Oleomonas cavernae: one gene and its partner. The protein of the gene in region 2 binds, or shares a complex with, the protein of the main gene of each other region. Links are inferred from orthologs where the notes say so. Each region holds a gene or a part of one and is shown on either strand. Other genes may lie near its edges.

Region 1 (4,414 bases), on a different replicon or contig from region 2:
CGCGAGACGCCGGAACGGGTGGCGGCGATCGGCAGCCGCTTCGGCCTACCCGTGATGAAGGCGGTCGGGATCGCCGGCCCGGAGGATGTGGCGATCGCGCACGCCCACGAGGTGGTGGCCGACCTGTTGCTCCTCGACGCCAAACCGCCTAAGAAAGGCCTTCCCGGGGGGAATGGCCTGGTTTTCGACTGGCAGCTTATTGCCGGCGAGGCCTGGAAAAAGCCCTGGTTCCTGGCTGGCGGCCTGACGCCCGACAATGTCACCCTGGCGATCCGCACGGCGGGCGCCCCGGCGGTGGACGTGTCGAGCGGCGTCGAGCGTGCCCCGGGGGTGAAGGATCTCGACCTGATCGCGGCATTCCTGGCCGCGGTCGCGTCCGTTGAAGGATGATTTGATGGCCAAGGCGCCCCTGACGACGCCCAATTCCTACCGTGAAGGCCCCGACGAGCAGGGTCACTTCGGCATCTATGGCGGCCGTTATGTCGCCGAGACCTTGATGCCGCTGATCCTGGACCTGGAGAAGGCCTACGAGACCGCGCGCCACGATCCCGCCTTCCGCAGCGAACTCGACTATTTCCTGGAACATTACGTCGGCCGGCCCAGCCCGCTCTATTTCGCACAGCGCCTGACGGAGCACTTCGGCGGCGCCAAGATCTACCTGAAGCGCGAAGAGCTGAACCATACCGGCGCGCACAAGATCAACAATTGCATGGGCCAGATCCTGCTGGCCCGGCGCATGGGCAAGACGCGCATCATCGCCGAGACCGGGGCCGGCCAGCACGGCGTCGCCACCGCCACCGTGGCCGCCCGCTTCGGCCTGCCCTGTACCATCTACATGGGCAAGACCGACATCGAGCGGCAAAGCCCCAATGTCTTCCGCATGAAGCTGCTGGGCGCCGAGGTGATCCCGGTGACCAGCGGTTCGCAGACCCTGAAGGACGCCATGAACGAGGCGTTGCGCGACTGGGTCACCCGCGTCGACGAGACCTTCTACATCATCGGCACGGTCGCCGGCCCTCACCCCTACCCGGCCATGGTGCGCGATTTCCAGGCGGTGATCGGCACCGAGGCCAAGGCCCAGATGTTCAAGGCGGAAGGCCGCCTGCCCGATACCCTGGTCGCCTGTGTCGGCGGCGGTTCCAATGCCATCGGCCTGTTCTATCCCTTCCTGGACGACAAGACGGTGGCAATCGATGCCGTCGAGGCCGCCGGCCACGGTATCGAGACCGGCAAGCACGCCGCCTCGCTGGCCGCCGGGCGGCCGGGCGTGCTGCACGGCAACCGCACCTATCTGCTGCAGGACGACGACGGCCAGATCATCGAGGCGCATTCGATCTCGGCCGGGCTCGACTATCCCGGCATCGGCCCGGAACATTCCTGGTTGCACGACATCGGCCGGGTGAATTTCGTCTCGGCCACCGACATGGAGGCGCTGGACGCCTTCCAGCTCTGCGCCAAGCTCGAAGGCATCATCCCGGCGCTGGAATCGGCCCATGCCCTGGCCCATGTCGGCCGCATCGCGCCCAAGCTGCCCAAGGACCACATCATCCTGGTCAACCTGAGCGGCCGGGGCGACAAGGACATCTTCACCGTCGCCAGCGCGCTTGGAGCGAAATTGTGACCGTCGCCCGTATCGATGCCCGTTTCGCTGCCCTGAAGGACGAAGGCCGCCCCGGCCTGGTGGTGTTCGTGACCGCCGGCGACCCGGACCTGGAAACCTCGCTGGAGGTGATCAAGGCCCTGCCCGCGGCAGGGGCCGACGTGATCGAGATCGGCATGCCCTTCACCGATCCCATGGCCGACGGCCCGGCGATCCAGGCCAGCGGCCTGCGGGCCCTGGGCGGCGGGCAGACCCTGCGCAAGACGCTGGACCTGGTGCGGCGTTTCCGCGAGGGCGACAAGGCCACGCCGATCATCCTGATGGGCTACTACAACCCGATCTATTCCTATGGCGTGCCGAAGTTCCTGGCCGATGCCAACGCCGCCGGCATCGACGGGCTGATCGTGGTCGACCTGCCGGCCGAGGAAGACGACGAGTTGTGCCTGCCGGCGCTGGCGGCAGAGATCGCCTTCATCCGCCTGGCGACGCCCACCACCGACGACAAGCGCCTGCCCACGGTGCTGACCAATACCAGCGGCTTCGTCTACTACGTCTCGATCACCGGCATCACCGGCGCGGCCAGCCCCGATGCCACCAAGGTGGGGGCCGCGGTCGCGCGCATCCGCCGCCATACCGACCTGCCGATCGCGGTGGGCTTTGGTATCAATTCGCCCGAGCAGGCGGCAGCGATCGTCGAATATGCCGACGCGGCGGTGGTCGGCAGTGCCGTGGTCTCGCTGATCGGCAAGGCCGCGGCGGAAGGTGTTTCGGGCGCGCCGGTGGCGGCCCGGGTCAGTGAATTCGTGGCGCGTCTGGCCGCCGGCGTGCGCGGCGTGAAGCGCAACGCCGCCTAACAGTTCGAGGATCCAAGCATGGCGAATTGGCTGAACGACGTCGTCCGTCCCAAGATCCGGGCCGCCTTCGTCAAGCGCGACACGCCCGACAACCTGTGGACCAAGTGCCCCGGTTGCGGCCAGATGCTGTTCCACCGCGAACTGGCCGAGAACCTGAACGTCTGCCACCATTGCGGTCACCACATGCGCTTTGGCCTGAGCGAGCGCATCGAGCTGATCCTCGACCCCGGCTTCACCCTGGTGCCGATCCCCGAGGTCCAGCTCGACCCGCTGAAATTCCGCGATGAGAAGCGTTACACCGACCGCCTGAAGGACGCCCGGGCCAAGACCGGGCAGAACGATGCCATGGCGGTGGCCTATGGCACGGTCAACGGCCTGGGTGCCGTCCTGGCGGTACAGAATTTCGCCTTCATGGGCGGCTCCATGGGTCTGGCGGTGGGCGAGGCCCTGATCGCCGCGGCCGAACGGGCCGTCGATCACGGCGTGCCCCTGATCGTGGTTACCGCGGCCGGCGGCGCCCGCATGCAGGAAGGCATTCTCTCCCTGATGCAGATGCCGCGGTCAACCGTCGCGGTCGAAATGCTGCGCGATGCGAAGCTGCCCTATATCGTGGTGCTCACCGATCCGACCACCGGCGGCGTGACAGCGTCGTTCGCCATGCTGGGCGACATCCAGATGGCCGAGCCGGGTGCCCTGATCGGCTTTGCCGGCCAGCGCGTGATCGAGCAGACCATTCGCGAGAAACTGCCCGAAGGCTTCCAGCGTGCCGAATACCTGCTGGAACACGGCATCATCGACATGGTGGTGCCGCGCAAGGAAATGAAGGAACGGCTGACCAAGGTGGTCTCGCTCCTGATGAACCGGCGGCCGCCGCCAGCGGTGAAGCTGCCGGCGCGGGCCTGACCAAAAAAGCCCTCTCCGCCCTTCAGGGGGGAGAGGGTTGGGTGAGGTGGGTCGACGGCGTAGAGCTCACTCGTTCCACCCACCACCTCACCCTTCCCATCGCCTACCGGCGATGGGCCCCTTCCCTCTCCCCCGCAAGCGGCGGAGAGGGATTTTACGGGTTACCATGACCTCCGACCTCGTCCTTGAACGCCTGACCCGGCTGCATCCCAAGAAGATCGACCTGTCGCTGGGGCGGATGGAGCGGCTGCTGGCGCGCCTGGGGCATCCCGAGCGCGACCTGCCGCCGGTGATTCATGTCGCCGGGACCAACGGCAAGGGCTCGACCGTCGCCTATCTGCGCGCGATCGGGGAGGCGGCGGGCCTGCGGGTCCATGCCTATACCTCGCCCCACCTGGTGCGCTTCCACGAGCGCATCCGGCTGGCCGGGCAGTTGATCGACGAGGCGGCGCTGATCGCCCTGCTGGAGGAATGCGAGCGGGCCAATGGCGAGGCGCCGATCACCTTCTTCGAGGTGACCACCGCCGCGGCCTTCCTGGCTTTCGCGCGCAATCCCGCCGACCTGCTGCTGCTCGAGGTCGGCCTGGGCGGGCGGCTGGATGCGACCAATGTGGTGGCGCGGCCGCACTTGAGCGTGATCACACCGGTCGACCTCGACCATCGGGAGTTCCTGGGCGACGACATCAAGGCAATCGCCGCCGAGAAGGCCGGCATCCTGAAGCCCGACGTGCCCGCCGTGATCGGCCCGCAGCCGGCCGAGGCCCTGGGCGTGATCGCGGCGCAGGCGGACCTGCTGGACGCGCCGCTGATCATTGCCGGCATCGATTTCCAATATGCCGCGACCGACGAGGGCTTCCGCTTCGCGCGGCCGGGACAGCCGGCCTGGCACCTGCCACGGCCCAGCCTGGCCGGGCCGCACCAGATCGCCAATGCCGCGACCGCCGCCGCCGCTGCCCTGCTGCTGGACCTGCCGGCGCCGGCGATCGAGGCCGGGATTGCCGGTGCGCAGTGGCCGGCCCGGCTGCAACGCCTGAAAACCGGGCCGCTGGTCGCGCTG
Region 2 (16,855 bases):
CGAGAAGACATCGAGCAGCAGGTCGTCAAAGGACTTGTAATGATAGGTCACCACGGCGGCGTTGCGCTGGCCCGCCTCCTTCTGGACCATGCGCTGGCTGACATTGGCAAAGCCGCGCTGGCCCAGCAGTTTCTCGGCGGCAAGGATCAGCTTGCGCTTGGTCGCCTCGGCCCGGCCCAGGCCGGCCTCGGCATTGCCGGCCGGCACCGGTCGCGATCGGCTCTTGGTGGCGCTATCGGTCATGCGGGGGCCTCGGACGAAAGGGCAGGAGTTCAAAAGCCCAGGGCACAGCCATCCTTGCGCTGGTCGCAATCATTGCATCATACGCCCCTGCCAAGACCGATCCAGATCGCTGGCATACGCTTGCCGGTGGTTTTATTGGAACGCCGCTTCGAGAAAGCCGCGCAGCTTGCGTGAATGCAGCCGCTCGGGCGCCATGGCCCGCAGCTTCTTCATGGCCAGCATGCCGATGTCCAGGTGCTGGTTCACCTGCCGGCGATAGAAGGCGCTGGCCATGCCCGGCAGCTTCAACTCGCCGTGCAAGGGCTTGTCCGAGACGCACAGCAAGGTGCCGTAGGGCACGCGGAAGCGGAAACCGTTGGCGGCGATGGTGGCCGATTCCATGTCCAGGGCGATCGCCCGCGATTGCGAGAAGCGCTGCACCGGCTCACGGTGATCACGCAGTTCCCAGTTGCGGTTGTCGATGGTCGCGACCGTGCCGGTGCGCATGATGCGCTTCAGCTCCCAGCCCTCCAGCCCGGTGACCTCGGCCACCGCCTGTTCCAGGGCGACCTGGATTTCGGCCAGCGGCGGCACCGGCACCCAGGTCGGCAGGTCGGCGTCCAGCACATGGTCTTCGCGCACGTAACCATGGGCGAGCACATAGTCGCCCAGCTTCTGCGAATTCTGCAGGCCGGCGCAATGGCCCAGCATCATCCAGGCGTGGGGGCGCAGGACGGCGATATGGTCGGTCGCGGTCTTGGCATTCGACGGCCCGACGCCGATGTTGACCAGGGTGATGCCGGAATTGTCGGGCCGCACCAGGTGATAGGCCGGCATCTGCGGCAGCAGGGGCGGCGGCAGGCCCACGGCGGCGCCGTCGCCCGCCCGGGTGACGACATTGCCGGGTTCGACGAAGGCCGTGTATTCGCCGTCGCCGCTGGCCATCAGGGCGCGGGCCCGGGCGGTGAATTCGTCGACATAGAACTGGTAGTTGGTGAACAGCACGAAGTTCTGGAAATGCACCGGCGAGGTGGCGGTGTAGTGACGCAGCCGGTGCAGCGAGTAATCCACCCGCGGCGCCGTGAACGGCGCCAGCGGCAGCGGTGCACCGAAGGGGAACTGCAAGGTGCCATTGACGATGGCATCGTCGGTGATCGACAGGTCGGGCACATCGAAGACATCGCGCAACGGGCGGGGCAGGGCCTCGGCCACGGCACCTTCCACATGGGCGCCTTCGGGCAGGGCGAAGTGCAGGGGGATGGGCACCTCGCTCTCGCTCACCTCGACCGGCATGCCGTGATTGCCGACCAGCAGCGCAAGCTGCTCGGTCAGGTAATTGCGGAACAGGTCGGGCTGGGAGATCGTCGTCTCGTAGACGCCCGGCGCCGGGACATGGCCATAGGACAGGCGCGAGTCGACCTGGCCGAAACTGGTCGTGGTAAAGCGCAACTGGGGATAGCAGGCGCGAACCCGGCCCTGCGGCACCTCGCCCTTCAGGAAGGCCTCGAAATAGCCGCGGATGAAGGCGGTATTGCGGGCGTAGATCGCTTCGAGCCGGGCCACCGCCGCCGCGGCATCGGTGAATTCGCCAAGCTCGATGGGTTCGGGCGAAATGCACACTGCCGGACTGATTCTGTCGTTCATCGTCGGGACCCTCGCCAACCCGCTTTAGGCTGCGGGCCGCGACAGGTCAATCATCGTCCGGCGTTCAGGCCTGCTTGGGCTTCAGCAAGTCCAATGCCTTGAGGGCGAGGGGATCAAGGCCTTCACCCCCAGTGGCCTCATGGGCAAGGATGGCCTTGCGCATCCGGGGATCCCAGAATTTTGCCATATGGTCGGCGATCCCGGCCGGCGCCTTGGCCTCGCCCTGGGCCTTGAAGAAGGCGGCGATCTGGTTGGCCATGTAGACGAGCTTTTCAGCCTGCATGGCAAGGCCCTCCAAAACGGCGGTCATCCCGGCGAAGGCCGGGATCCATTGCGACATCGCGCGCTGCCCCAGAATGGATCCCGGCCTGCGCCGGGATGACGGTCAGCAAACTTGATTTTCTACTCCCCTCCGCCCGCTTGGCAGGCGAGGGGTTGGGGGAGGTGGGTCGGGCCGTCTCGAGATGCCGGCATTTTGCCCCCACGACCTCCTCACCCAACCCTCTCCTCCCGTGGAGGAGAGGGCTTTGTGTAGCGGGGCCGGGGAGCTTAACCATCCCGATCACTCCGCCGCGTCCCGGCCCGGGATGATCCGGCGGGCCTGCGCCGAATGCTCGCGGTATTGCTCCTGCCAGTCGGTCGGGCCGTTGGAGGGCGAGACCTGCACCGCGGTCACCTTGTATTCGGGGCAGTTGGTGGCCCAGTCGGAGAATTCGCTGGTGATGACATTGGCCTGGGTGTCGGGGTGGTGGAAGGTGGTGTAGACCACGCCCGGTGCCACGCGGTCGGTGATCAGCGCGCGCAGGGAGGTCTCGCCCGAGCGGCTTTGCAGCTTCACCCAGTCGCCCTCCTTCACCCCACGCTGCTCGGCGTCGTGGGGGTGGATCTCCAGGCGGTCCTCGCCGTGCCAGACCACGTTCTGGGTCCGCCGGGTCTGGGCGCCGACATTGTACTGGCTGAGAATACGGCCGGTGGTCAGCAGCAGGGGGAAGCGCGGGCCGGTCTTCTCGTCCGTGGGCACATATTCGGTGATGACGAACTTGCCCTTGCCGCCGGCAAAGCCGCCGATGTGCATCACCGGCGTGCCTTCCGGCGCCTTCTCGTTGCACGGCCATTGCACCGAGCCCAATTCGTCGAGCTTGGCATAGGAGACGCCGGCGAAGCTGGGCGTGGTGGCCGCGATCTCGTCCATGATCTGCGACGGATGGGCATAGTCCATCCTCATGCCCATGGCCCGGGCCAGGGCCTGCGTCACTTCCCAGTCGGCCAGGCCGTTCTTCGGGCTCATCACCTTGCGCACGCGGTTGATGCGCCGCTCGGCATTGGTGAAGGTGCCGTCCTTCTCCAGGAAGCTCGAACCCGGCAGGAAGACGTGGGCATAGTCCGCGGTCTCGTTCAGGAACAGGTCGTGGACGACGATGCATTCCATCGCGCTGAGCGCCGCGGTGACGTGGGTCGTGTTGGGGTCGGACTGGACGATGTCCTCGCCCTGGATGTACATGCCCATGAAAGTGCCTTCGAGGGCGGCATCGAACATGTTGGGAATGCGCAGGCCCGGCTCGTTGTTGAGCGTAACCCCCCACAGCTTCTCGAAGATGTCACGGGTGGCATCGTCCGAGATGTGGCGGTAGCCGGGCAGCTCATGCGGGAACGAGCCCATGTCGCAGGCGCCCTGGACATTGTTCTGGCCGCGCAGCGGGTTCACGCCGACACCCTCGCGGCCGATGTTGCCGGTCGCCATTGCCAGGTTGGCGATCGCCATCACGGTGGTCGAGCCCTGGCTGTGCTCGGTTACCCCTAAGCCGTAATAGATCGCGCCGTTGCCGCCGGTGGCAAACAGCCGCGCGGCCTGGCGGATCTCGTCGGCCGGCACGCCCGACAGCTTCTCGACCTCTTCCGGGCCGTGGCGCGGGTCGGAGACGAAGGCGGCCCAATCCTGGAATTCCGACCAATCGCAGCGCTCGCGCACGAAGGCCTCGTCGACCAGGCCTTCCGTCACCACGACATGGGCCAGCGCGGTGACGACCGCGACATTGGTGCCGGGGCGCAGGGGCAGGTGGTGCGCCGCCTCGACATGGGGCGTGCGCACCAGGTCGATGCGCCGGGGATCGACGATGATCAGCTTGGCACCCTGGCGCAGGCGCTTTTTCAGGCGCGAGGCGAACACCGGGTGGCCGTCGGTCGGGTTGGCGCCGATGATCATGACCACGTCGGCATGTTCGACCGAGTCGAAATCCTGGGTGCCGGCCGAGGTGCCGAAAGTGGTCTTCAGGCCATAGCCGGTGGGCGAATGGCAGACCCGGGCGCAGGTATCGACATTGTTGTTGCCGAAGCCCGCCCGGATCAGCTTCTGAACCAGGTAGGTCTCCTCGTTGGTGCAGCGTGACGAGGTGATGCCGCCGATCGATTCCTTGCCGTACTTGGCCTGGATGCGCTTGAACTCGGCGGCGACATGAGCGAAGGCCTCGTCCCAGGTCACTTCCTGCCAGGGATCGGTGATCTTGGCCCGCACCATCGGGTTCAGGATCCGCTCCTTGTGGGTCGCGTAACCCCAGGCGAAGCGGCCCTTGACGCAGGAATGGCCGCGATTGGCCTTGCCGTCCTTGAACGGCACCATGCGGACCAGTTCCTCGCCCCGCATCTCGGCCTTGAAGGTGCAGCCCACCCCGCAATAGGCGCAGGTGGTGACCACGGAATGCTCCGGCTGGCCGATCTCGATCACCGATTTCTCGGTCAAGGTCGCGGTCGGGCAGGCCTGGACGCAGGCCCCGCACGAAACGCACTCGGAATCGAGGAACTGCTCGTGCATGCCGGGCGACACCCGGCTCTCGAAACCGCGCGCCTCGATGGTCAGGGCAAAGGTGCCCTGGACTTCCTCGCAGGCCCGCACGCAGCGCGAACAGACGATGCACTTGGACGGGTCGTAGTCGAAATAGGGGTTGGACGTATCCTTGGTCATGCCCAGGTGATTGTCGCCGGCATAGCCGTAGCGCACGTCGCGCAGGCCGACCGCGCCGGCCATGTCCTGCAATTCGCAGTCGCCATTGGCGGCACAGGTCAGGCAGTCGAGCGGATGGTCGGAGATATAGAGTTCCATCACGCCCTTGCGCAGACGCTTCAGGCGATCGGTCTGGGTGCGCACCACCATGCCGTCCATGACCGGCGTGGTGCACGAGGCCGGGGTGCCGTTGCGGCCCTCGATCTCGACCAGGCACATGCGGCACGACCCGAAAGCCTCGACCATGTCGGTCGCGCACAGCTTGGGGATCTTGGTGCCCATCTCCTTGGCGGCACGCATGATCGAGGTACCGGCCGGCACTGTCACGGCGTTGCCGTCGATGGTCAGGTGGACGGTGGCCTGGGCCTTCGAGGCCGGCGTGCCGTAGTCGATTTCTTCGACGAGGGACATGGGCTGTCTCCTTACTCGGCGGCCTGGGCGCGGGGTGGCGCCACGAAGTCGTCGGGAAAATGGTTGATCGCGCTCATCACCGGATAGGGCGTGAAACCGCCCAGGGCGCAGAGCGAACCGAATTTCATGGTGTTGCACAGGTCTTCGAGCAGGGCCAGATTGGCCGCCGGCTCGATCCCGGCCATGATCTTGTCCACCGTCTCGGCCCCGCGGGTCGAGCCGATGCGGCAGGGCGTGCACTTGCCGCAGCTCTCGATCGCGCAGAATTCCATGGCGAAGCGGGCCTGTTTAGCCATCTGCACCGTGTCGTCGAATACCACCACGCCGCCGTGGCCGATCAGGCCGTCGCGGGCGGCAAAGGCTTCGTAGTCGAACGGCGTGTCGAACAGGGCCGGGGGAAAATAGGCGCCCAGCGGGCCGCCTACCTGCACCGCCTTCACCGGCCGGCCGGTGGCCGTGCCGCCGCCGATCTCCTCGACCAGGTCGCCCAGCGTCACGCCAAAGCCGACCTCGTAGAGCCCGCCATGACGGATGTTGCCGGCCAGTTGGATCGGCATGGTCCCGCGCGACCGGCCCATGCCGACGGCGGCGTAGGCTTCCGCGCCCTGGTCCAGGATGAAGGGGACCGAGGCCAGCGAGATCACGTTGTTGATCACGGTCGGCTTGCCGAACAGGCCCTGGTGGGCGGGCAGGGGCGGCTTGGCGCGGACCTGGCCGCGCTTGCCCTCCAGGCTCTCCAGCAGGGCGGTTTCCTCGCCGCAGACATAGGCGCCGGCGCCGACCCGCACTTCCATGTCATAGGCCCGGCCGCTGCCCAGCACGTCCGGCCCCAGGATGCCGGCCGCGCGGGCGATCTCCAGCGCCTGGTTCATCACCGCGATGGCATGGGGATATTCCGACCGGGTGTAGATGTAACCCTTGGTGGCGCCCACGGCGAGGCCGGCGATGGCCATGCCCTCGATCAGAACGAAGGGATCGCCCTCCATCAGCATGCGGTCGGCGAAGGTGCCGCTGTCGCCCTCGTCGGCATTGGCGACGATGTATTTCTGGGCGCCCCTGGCGTCCATCACCGTCTTCCACTTGATGCCGGTGGGAAAGCCCGCCCCGCCGCGCCCGCGCAGGCCCGACCGGGTGACCTCCGCGACGATTTCCGCCGGCGTCATCGCCACCGCCCGCGCCAGGCCTTTGAGGCCGTCATGGGCGCGGTAGTCGTCCAGCGACAGGGGATCGGTGATGCCGCAGCGGGCGAAGGTGAAACGGGTCTGGCGCTTCAGGAAGGGGATCTCTTCCGTCAGGCCAAGGCTGTCGCCGCGGCCCTGCGACAGGCCCTGCTCGAACAGGCCGGGGATGTCACGGGCCTGCACCGGGCCATAGGCGACACGGCCCGCCAGGGTCTCCACCTCGACCAGGGGTTCCAGCCAGTAGAGCCCGCGCGAGCCGTTGCGCACCAGGCGAACGCTGATACCCCGGGCTGCGGCTTCCTTGGTGATCGCCGCCGCCACCGCGTCGGCGCCGACGGCCAGCGCCCCGGCGTCGCGGGGGACGTAGATGGTGACGGTCATCGCGCCACCTCCGCCACGATCGCATCGGCGGCGTCGCTGTCCAGCCGGCCGATCAATTGCCCGTCGACCATGGCCGAGGGGGCGCAGGCGCACAGGCCCAGGCAATAGGTCGCCTCGAGGGTTACCCGGCCATCGGGCGAGGTCTCGCCCCAGCCGACACCCAGTTGGCTTGCCAGGCGCGCGGCAACGGCCTCGCCGCCCATCGACTGGCAGGCCTCGGCCCGGCAGACCTTGACCACGTGGCGCCCGGCCGGCGCCTCGCGGAAATCGTGATAGAAGGTGACGACGCCGTGGATCTCGGCGCGCGAGCGGTTCAATGCCTCGGCCACCATGGGCACGGCAGCCTCGGGCACATGGCCAAAGCGCTCCTGCAGGCCATGCAGCATGGGCAGTGCCGCGCCCTCCATGTGAGCGTAGTGCTCGATGACCTCGGCAATGCGCTCGGCATTGACCAATCCCGCCTGGGGCATTGACTCTCCAGCCTCAACTTGACGCTTCCGACCCCTAGGCTGGGTTGATCAGCCATTGAGATCAAGGGGGTAAAACGCGTGTTGCGATAGAACGCCTCTATCGATCCTGCCGGGCCTTCAGGCTGGCGGCCAATTCGGGTGTCCATCTTGCGCTGGTATTTTTGATCAGAAAGATTAACGCCAGAATATCACCGCCCACGGCGATCACGGTGAGGACGGCGGCAAGGACGACATCGACCATGTCGCCCGTGAACAGCACCAGCCAGATGACCAGCGGCACGGCGATGATCGAGGCGATGAAGGCGCCCAGCAGCACCCAGCCCATGGGCCACACCGGCAGCACCACGACCTTGCCCCGCGAGTGCGCGCCGGCCCGGTGCCAGGGTGACCCCGGCAGGTTTTCGTCACCGGGCTTCAGGATCAGGAACCAGGGTGTCTGCTGGGTCATGGGATGTCCCCCTATCACGCCGTCGAGGATAACAGATGGATCAGCACTGTGCGTCCTTCGAGACGCCGTCTTCGACGGCTCCTCAGGATGAGGTAAGTCTTTAATGTCAAAAAGATTTTCCTCATCCTGAGGAGGCCCGGAGGGCCGTCTCGAAGGACGCACCGTATCGATGCCATTACCCCACGTCGTCATCGGGAATGGTCGGCGCGATCACCTGGGCCTGGTGCACCAGGGCGGCGGTCAAGGGCGTCATCGGCTCGCGGTGCGGCACCACCAGGCCGATGGTATGGGCGGCATCGGGGCTGATGATGGGGATCGAGCGCACATGATCGGGCAGCCCCAGGGCATCCGCCAGCTTGGCCGGCATGACGCTGGCCCATTGGCCGGTGCGGACATGGGCAAAGAGCACGATCATCGAATTGGACTCGAGTGTGGGCGAGGGGACGCTGCCTGCCGCGCGCAGCAGGCGGTCGATGATGCGCCGGTTCTGCATGTCGGGGGTCAGCAGGCACAGCGGCACCTGGCCGACCTCGGCCCAGGTGACCCGTTCGCGGTCGCCCAGGGCCGCGTTCGGGGCGGTCAGCAGGCGGTAGTGCTCGTCATAGAGCGGCACGGTGGTGACCCGGCCCAGCGGCTCGTTGTCGAGGTAGGTGAGGCCGGCGTCGATCTCCAGGTTTTCCAGCAGGCCCAGGACCTCGACCGAGGTGCGCGACAGGATGGTGAAATTCACCTTCGGGTACAGCGCCCGGAACGGCGTGGTCAGCAGGGGCACCATCGGCAGGGCGGTGGGGATCGCCGCGATCTTGATGTGGCCGGCCAGGCCCTGCTTCATCGCCGCGACCTCCTGGAACATGGCCCGGGAATCGGCCACCAGCCGGCGCGCCCATTCCAGCACGCGCTCGCCCTCGGGCGTGAAGCCCTGGAAGCGCGAGCCACGCTGCACCAGCAGGACGCCCAATTCGCCCTCGATCTGCTTCAACCCCGCCGACAAGGTCGGCTGGGTGACGCCGCAGGCCTCGGCGGCACGGCCGAAGTGGCGTTCCCGCGACAGGGCGAGAAGAAATTCCAGCTTGTTGATCATCAGCCCTGCCGGCGGTGTCTTCGCCATTTCGCACTGTCTCGTGCGAAACTATAAGGGCGCGCAGCCAAGCTGGAAGTCTCCATGTCGATTCCCCTCACGCTCGTCCTGGGCGGCGCCCGATCGGGCAAGAGCCGCTATGCCGAGGGTTTGGTCACCGCCGGCCCGGCGCCCTGGGTCTATGTCGCCACGGCCCAGGCCTTTGACGACGAGATGGTGGCGCGCATCGCCCGGCATCGGGCCGATCGTGCCGACGGCTGGCAGACGGTCGAGGCCCCGCTCGACCTGGCGGGCGCGCTCGATGCCGCGCCTGCCGGGGCCACGGTCCTGGTCGATTGCCTCACCCTCTGGCTCACCAACCTGATGCTGGGTGAGCACGGTATCACGGCGGCCATCGAAGCCCTGGAAGCGGCGCTCGACCGCCGCGCGGCGCCGGTGGTGCTGGTCGCCAACGAGGTGGGGCTGGGCATCGTGCCCGACAACGCCCTGGCCCGCGCCTTCCGCGACGAGGCGGGGCGCCTGAATCAACGCCTGGCCGCGCGCGCCGGCAGGGTTCTGTTCCTGGCGGCCGGCCTGCCTCTTACGCTGAAGTGACGGCCGGGTTTCGCATTTGCGTTACCGGCCCCTGGCAGGGTAGAAGAGCGGACAAGCCAAGACACCCTTCACTGTTCGGACAGGCCATGAAGTTCCTTTTGCGCGCCTTGACCTGGTGGCACGATTCGACCCTGGGGACCGCCTGGTTCACCAGCCGCAAGGGCGAGGCCGTCGGCAAGGACGATCAGGGCAACAAATATTACCGCGAGCGTGGCGGCGATCGCCGCTGGGTGATCTACAACGGCGAGATCGATGCCACCCGCATCCCGCCGGAATGGCATGCCTGGCTCCATGGTATGAGCGCGCTGCCGCCCTCGGAACAGCCGCTGCCGGTGAAGACCTGGGAAAAGCCGCACCAGCCCAACCTGACCGGTACGGCCGCGGCCTACCACCCCCCGGGAGCCTGGCGACCGCGGGTCATCGCGCCCGCGCCACCGGCGACTACGAGCCCTGGACGCCGGTCTGATCGGCCTCGAATCCGCCGCAAAGCCGAGGGAAGTTCAAGTCCATGAGTTCGAACCTGGTCGAAACCCTGATTGGCGCCGTCGTCATCGGCGTGGCCGCGGTGTTTCTCATTTTCGCCTATACCAATGTCGGCGCCAGGACCGGTGGCGGTTACGATGTGGTGGCGCGCTTCGATCGGGTTGACGGCCTGCCGACCGGGGCCGACGTGCGCATCAGCGGCATCAAGGTCGGCAGCGTGACCGCCCAGCTCCTGGACCCCAAGACCTACCGCGCCACCGTCCACCTCAGCATCTCCGCCGGCATCGAACTGCCTGACGACAGCTCGGCCAAGATCGCCTCGGAGGGCCTGCTGGGCGGCGCCTATATCGCGATCGAGCCGGGCGGCAGCGACAAGCCGCTGCAGGCCGGCGGCGAGATCAAATACACGCAGAGCTCGGTCGACCTGATGGGGCTGATCAGCCGTGCCGTCTTCGGTTCGGCCGACGGCAGCAACGCCGGCGGCGGCAGCCCGGCCCCGGCGCCGGCCAACCCCTAAGGCATCATTGTGCGCAGCAGGCGGCCGACGACCACCTTTGCCCTGGTGACGGCGATTGCGCTGCTGGGCGCCGGTTCCGGCTGGGCACAGGCCCCGGCACCGGGCGATGCCGCGCCGCCGGCCGAACCGGTCGAGCCTGCCGACCCGGCCCCGCCGGTCGAGGATGTCCCCAGCGACGCCGAGGTGCCGCCCCCGCCGCCGCCCGCCGCCGGCGGCGTCGCCGTCCCCGTGCTGCCCGCTACGCCCGGCCGCGTCGTCGGCGTCGTGCTGCAGGGCCTGGACAAGGTCACCGCCCGTATCTCGACGATCGAGGTGCCGCTCGACGGCACGGCGACCTTCGGGACCCTGACGATCCGCGTGCGCAAATGCGTGATCCCGCCGCCCGACGAGAAGCCCGAGGCTTCGGCCTTCCTGGAAATCGCCGATACCCCGCCCGGCCAGCCGGCGGTCGCCGTCTTTTCCGGCTGGATGTTCGCGTCGAGCCCGGCCTTGTCGGCGCTCGAGCATCCGGTCTATGACGTCTGGGTCACCGCCTGCAAGACCGCGGCCCCCGGCAGTCCCTGAGGCATCGCGAAGAACTCGCCGGGCGAACCGCCGACGGCGTCGGCCAGGCGTTTGCGATAGGTCTCGCGCGGGACCTCGACCGCGCCGAAGCGCATCAGGTGGCTGGTGACGAACTGGGTATCGAGCAGGCGAAAACCGCCGACCTGCAGGCGCGCCACCAGATGCACCAGCGCGACCTTCGAGGCATCGGTCTCGCGGCTGAACATGCTCTCGCCGAAGAAGGCGGCGCCCAGCCGCACGCCGTAGAGCCCGCCCACCAGGCGGCCGTCGAGGCGGGTTTCCACGCTGTGGGCATGGCCCTGTTCATAGAGCGCCTCGTACATGGCGCGAATGCGGTGGCTGATCCAGGTCGACCGGCGCCCGGGGCCGAGGCCGCGCAAGCGGCGATGACCGCGGCAAAGTCACGATCAATGGTGACCTGGAACTGGTCGCTGCGCACCACCTTGGCCAGGCTGCGCGGGATATGGAAACGGTCGAGCGGCAGGACGCCGCGCCAATCGGGATCGACCCAGAACAGCTCCTGATCCTTGACGTGGTCCGCCATCGGGAAGATGCCGGCGGCATAGGCACGCAGCAATAGGGCGGGGGTGAGTTCTGTCATCGGCCGCAAGCGTAGCGGAGCCCTTGTCGCATTTACAGCCGAAGGATGCCGCAGGACCCACCAGGGCGGCCCGTTGGGTTGAGGCCATCGGACAGTGGCGTACAATGTCGGACATTGTCTGACGCTTTAGACCAGCGAAGGAAGTCGGTCGCAATGTCCAGTTCCCGCTTCTCTTTGCGCCTTGATCCTGACCTTAAGGCGTGGCTCGAGCGCGAGGCCGAACGGCAGGACCGCTCGGCCGCCTGGATCGCCACGCAGGCGATCGAGAATCTGCGGGCCAGCACGGAAGCTAAGCGCCAGATGGCCAAAGACGCCGTCGCGAAGGCCGACGAAGGCATGTTCGTGTCGCAAGGGGCCGTTCACCGGTGGATGGAAAGCTGGGACACCCCTGGTGAAGTGCCGGCGCCCAAGCCCGCCATCTCGCTGAAGCGCCGTTGACGGATGGAAGTTGTCTACCTCGACACCGCCCTTGAGGATATGGGCTGGTTCCGCCGCTATTACGCGGCTGTCTTTCTGGAAGGCCGAGGCAACGCGCGCGGGCAACTTGAGGAGAAAAGAGATGAACACCGAAAGGGCGACTACCGACAGCAAGCCAAGCATTTCACGTCGGAGACTTCGCCTAGGCGTCTCTGCTGCGGCCGCAAGCGATTTGGCAGCCGCCCAAAATCGGATCCGCGCAGCCATCGTTCGCACAGATGTAGCTACCTTGCCGCCCTACGGAAATTCCACGCTCCCGTCCGGTGTCCGCTCCCGCATTGTCACCAACATCAATGGTCTTGCGATGCACGTACTAGAAGCCGGTTTTGAGACCAAGGAACGCCAGTGTATCCTGCTCCTGCATGGCTTCCCGGAGCTCGCCTACAGTTGGCGCAAGGTAATGCCGCCTTTGGCCGCCGCCGGGTATCACGTCGTTGCCCCCGATCAACGGGGCTATGGACGCACCACGGGGTGGGATGACGCGTATGATGGCGATCTCGACTCGTTTCGCATTCCGAACCTTGTCAGAGATGCATTGGGATTAACTTCGGCACTGGGCTATCGCTCCGTGGCCGCGGTTGTTGGACATGACTACGGTTCACCAGTCGCGGCATATTGCGCAATTATCCGCCCCGACGTGTTCCGTTCGGTAGCCCTGATGAGCGCCCCATTTGGTGGCTCGCCTCCACTACCGTTCAATACGGCCGATACAACGGCACCGGCCGTTGCGCCCGCTGCCTCAAAAATCTTTGAAGACCTCGCAAAGCTAGACCGACCGCGAAAGCACTATCAACAATATTTCCGAACACGCGAGGCCAATGAAAATATGTGGAGAGCCCCGCAAGGAATCCACGCTTTCATGCGCGCATATTATCATTTCAAGAGCGCCGATTGGAAAAAAAACCAGCCGTTCAAACTAACCGCGTTCACGGCCAGCGAGCTGGCAAAAATGCCCACCTATTACATTATGGATCTCGGGAAAGGGATGGCTGAGACGGTTGCAGAAGAAATGCCATCAGCTCAAGAAATCGACTCATGCAAGTGGCTCACCGAGGGCGAATTGGACGTGTACGCTCGCGAATTTGGTCGGACCGGATTTCAGGGTGGACTGCAATGGTATCGCTGCGCTGAAGGCAAATACACGGCGGAGCTCGAGATGTTTTCGGGCCGTACGATCGATGTGCCCGCTTGCTACATTGCTGGCAAGAGCGATTGGGGTATCTACCAAAATCCGGGTGCCTTCGAGAGAATGCAAACCGTGGCGTGTACTCGTTGGCGGAGCACTAATCTGGTTGATGGTGCCGGACATTGGGTACAGCAGGAGCAGCCGGAGGAGGTCAGCCGCTTGCTTCTACAATTTTTGCAGGGATGAGGACTCCGGGTCAATCGCGTCAGTTGCCGGGCCCTCGGCGTTGGTCTGGTCTACCAGCGTTCGCTTCGGGCGGATATCGCACCGCCCGAAACCGACGAGGGTTGAGCCTGCGCCTCACTCCGCCTTGGTGGTGCGGGCGATGAATTGTTCCAGCCAGTGGATGTGATAGTCGCCGTTCTGGAAGTCGGGCTCGCCGATCAGGCGCTGGTGCAGCGGGATCGTCGTCTCAATGCCGCCCACGACATATTCGTCCAGCGCCCGGCGCAGCCGCATCAGGCATTCGTTGCGGGTCTTGCCGTGGACGATCAGCTTGCCGATCAGGCTGTCGTAATAGGGCGGGATGCGATAGCCGGTATAGGCGGCCGAATCGATGCGCACGCCGGGGCCGCCGGGCGGGTGATAGTCCAGGATCTGGCCGGGCGACGGGGTGAAGGTCACCGGGTTCTCGGCGTTGATCCGGCACTCGATGGCGTGGCCGGCGAATTCGATATCGCTCTGGCTGAACGACAGGGGCGCGCCGGCGGCGATCCGGATCTGCTCGCGCACCACGTCGATGCCGGTTACTGCCTCGGTGATCGGGTGTTCGACCTGCAGGCGCGTGTTCATTTCGATGAAGTAGAACTCGCCGTTCTCGTACAGGAACTCGACGGTTCCCACGCCCAGATAGCCCAGCTTACGCATGGCGTCGGCGACGACATTGCCGATGCGGTTGCGCTCGTCGACGTTCAGGGCGGGCGAGGGGGCTTCCTCCAGCACCTTCTGGTGGCGGCGCTGCAGCGAGCAGTCGCGCTCGCCCAGATGCACGACATTGCCGAAGCTGTCGGCGATCACCTGGATCTCGATGTGCCGGGGCTGCCCTAAGTACTTCTCGATATAGACCGCGTCGTCGCCGAAGGCCGCCTTGGCCTCGGACCGCGCGGTCGACAGGGCGACGGCCAGTTCGTCGACGCTGCGCGCGACCTTCATGCCGCGGCCGCCGCCGCCCGAGGCCGCCTTGATCAGGACCGGGAAGCCGATCTCCCTGGCGATCTCGATCGCCTGTTCCTCGGTGGTCACGCCGCCTTCCGAGCCCGGCACCACGGGGATGCCCAGTTCCTTGGCCGTCTTCTTGGCGACGATCTTGTCGCCCATGACGCGGATGTGCTCGGGCTTGGGGCCGATGAAAGTGATGCCGTGCTCGCCCACGATCTGGGCGAAGTTGGCATTTTCCGACAGGAAGCCGTAGCCGGGGTGGATGGCGTCGGTATTGGTGATCTCGGCCGCCGAGATCAGCGCCGGGATGTTCAGGTAGCTCTTGTTCGACGGCGGCGGGCCGATGCACACGCTCTCGTCGGCCAGGCGGACATGCATGGCATCGGCGTCGGCGGTCGAATGGACCGCCACCGTCGAGATGCCCATTTCCTTGCAGGCCCGATGGATCCGCAAGGCGATCTCGCCACGGTTGGCGATCATGACTTTATCGAACATGGGGTGTCCTCAACCTCACTCGAGGATCACGAGGATCTCGCCATATTCCACGGGCTGGCCGTTGGCCACCGCGACCTTGACCACGGTCCCGGCCTGGGGCGCGGGAATCGGGTTCATGGTCTTCATGGCCTCGACGATCAGCAGGGTCTGGCCCTTCGAGACCCGGTCACCCGGCTTGATGAAATCGGGTGCGCCGGGTTCGGGCGCCGTATAGGCGGTGCCGACCATGGGCGAGGTCACCGGCGTGCCGGCGGGCTGGGCCGGCGGATTGCCCGCCCCGGTCGAGGCCGCGACCGCGGCGGCAGGCGCCATGGCGGCAACCGGCGCACCGGCGATGACCGTCACCTGGCGGGCGACACGGATGGAACGGCCATTTTCACTGACCTCGATTTCGGTCAGATCGGCTTCTGCCAACAACTCGGCCAGCTCGCGGATAAGCGTCTTGTCGAGCGACATTTTCGCCATCAAAAGGAATCTCCGATTTTAATCCGGCGTGTGGTGCCGGTTAGTTCCGTGGGGGCGGATCCTGGCCGATCAAACCCTTCACTGCCTCCAGAGCCAGCAGATAACCCTGAACGCCGAGGCCACATATCACACCCTTTGCTGCAAGTGCGATATAAGAGTGATGCCGGAAGGCCTCGCGCTGGAAGATGTTGCTCAGATGTACCTCGATGGCCGGTACTTCGGACGCCAGCAGCGCATCCATCAGGGCGATCGAGGTGTGGGTGAAGGCGCCGGCATTGATGATGATTCCCGCCGCGCGGCCGCGCGCGGCATGGATCCAGTCGATCAGCTCACCTTCATGATTTGATTGGTGAAATTCGACCTCGAGGCCGAAGCTTTCGCCCCAGGCTTCGACCATGGCCTTGATCCCGGCAAGGGTGTCGCGGCCATAGATGTGGGGTTCCCGGAGTCCCAACAGGTTGAGGTTGGGTCCATTCAGCACCAGAACGATCGGCCGCATCGCCCCCCCGGCTTGTTAGTGGCAAGTCCGCCGGGAATCGCCATGCCCGCGGCGATGGCACCTTACAGCCAGCGGCCAGCAGGTGCAAACCCGGCAGTTGCCGCCTCAATCGGCCGGGACCGGCACCCGCCGGTGGCGCTCGAGCACCTTGTCGATCAACTGGGACAGGGCAGCGAAGTCCACCGGCTTGGAAATGTAATCGTCCATGCCGGCTTCGATATAGCGCTCGCGGTCGCCCCGCATGGCGTGGGCGGTAACGGCGATGATCGGCACGGCGCCGAAGGGATGCGGCAGCTTGCGGATATGCGACGTCGCCTCGATGCCGTCCATTTCCGGCATGCGGACATCCATCAGGATCAGATCGTAGGTCTCGTTGCCCGCGCGTTCGACGGCCTCGACCCCGTTGTTGGCCACGGTGACGCGATGCCCGGTGCCGCCGAGCCGTGCCACCATCAATTTCTGGTTATAGGGGTGATCCTCGGCGATCAGGATTCTCAACGGGCCGGTCGCGGCGGGGGCGAACGCCTGGCGCGAGGGAGCGCCGGCGGCGGTGTTCTCCGGGAACGCTTCGACCTGAACCATGTCGAACGGCAAGGTTGCCCAGAAGGTCGACCCCCGGCCCGCCTGGCTGGTTACGCCGATGTCGCCGCCCATCAGCCCGGCGATTTCCCGGCAGATCGCCAGGCCCAGGCCCGACCCGCCATAGGTGCGGGCGATGGCCGCATCGGCCTGCTCGAACTTGCGGAACAGGCGACCCTGTACCTCCTCGTCGATGCCGATGCCGGAATCCTTTATCTCGAAGCGCAGCAGCACCTTGGGGCCGATGCCGGTCTCGCGCTTCACCCGCAGAGCGACGAAACCGGCCGAGGTGAACTTGACCGCGTTCGAGACCAGGTTGACCAGGATCTGCCGCAGCCGATCGGGGTCGCCGACGAGTTGGTGGATGCCGCGCAGATCCTTGGAAACGAAGAAATCCAGGCCCT

What was found.
Region 1: the proteins of accC (region 2) and accD are in contact, whole or in part, in a solved structure (PDB 8UXZ), measured with the Escherichia coli proteins. The link is inferred for Oleomonas cavernae from one-to-one orthologs.

The regions. Positions count from the first base shown.
Region 1 is NZ_QYUK01000008.1:83,044-87,457, forward strand. Bases 1,535-4,414 are described here. They hold accD (acetyl-CoA carboxylase, carboxyltransferase subunit beta), read left to right. Parts: upstream 1,535-2,472; coding sequence 2,473-3,357; downstream 3,358-4,414. Other genes in these bases: trpB (tryptophan synthase subunit beta), read left to right, coding at 1,535-1,621; trpA (tryptophan synthase subunit alpha), read left to right, coding at 1,618-2,454; D3874_RS00625 (bifunctional folylpolyglutamate synthase/dihydrofolate synthase), read left to right, coding at 3,524-4,414. Also shown: D3874_RS00605 (phosphoribosylanthranilate isomerase), read left to right, coding at 1-390; more of trpB, read left to right, coding at 395-1,534.
Region 2 is NZ_QYUK01000011.1:1,995,800-2,012,654, reverse strand. What follows is about bases 12,733-15,603. They hold accC (acetyl-CoA carboxylase biotin carboxylase subunit), read right to left. Parts: upstream 14,909-15,603; coding sequence 13,556-14,908; downstream 12,733-13,555. Other genes in these bases: aroQ (type II 3-dehydroquinate dehydratase), read right to left, coding at 15,414-15,603; accB (acetyl-CoA carboxylase biotin carboxyl carrier protein), read right to left, coding at 14,924-15,373; D3874_RS13425 (alpha/beta hydrolase), read left to right, coding at 12,733-13,441. Outside these bases: D3874_RS13495 (TetR/AcrR family transcriptional regulator), read right to left, coding at 1-243; D3874_RS13490 (AMP nucleosidase), read right to left, coding at 376-1,866; D3874_RS13485 (formate dehydrogenase subunit delta), read right to left, coding at 1,931-2,206; fdhF (formate dehydrogenase subunit alpha), read right to left, coding at 2,429-5,275; D3874_RS13475 (NADH-ubiquinone oxidoreductase-F iron-sulfur binding region domain-containing protein), read right to left, coding at 5,287-6,837; D3874_RS13470 (formate dehydrogenase subunit gamma), read right to left, coding at 6,834-7,307; D3874_RS13465 (hypothetical protein), read right to left, coding at 7,405-7,755; D3874_RS13460 (LysR family transcriptional regulator), read right to left, coding at 7,931-8,863; cobU (bifunctional adenosylcobinamide kinase/adenosylcobinamide-phosphate guanylyltransferase), read left to right, coding at 8,918-9,427; D3874_RS13450 (NADH:ubiquinone oxidoreductase subunit NDUFA12), read left to right, coding at 9,514-9,939; outer membrane lipid asymmetry maintenance protein MlaD, read left to right, coding at 9,936-10,427; D3874_RS13440 (DUF2155 domain-containing protein), read left to right, coding at 10,437-10,991; D3874_RS13430 (CopG family ribbon-helix-helix protein), read left to right, coding at 11,746-12,030; more of D3874_RS13425, read left to right, coding at 12,152-12,732; more of aroQ, read right to left, coding at 15,604-15,872; D3874_RS13405 (PAS domain S-box protein), read right to left, coding at 15,978-16,855. UniProt on the Escherichia coli protein: This protein is a component of the acetyl coenzyme A carboxylase complex; first, biotin carboxylase catalyzes the carboxylation of the carrier protein and then the transcarboxylase transfers the carboxyl group to form malonyl-CoA.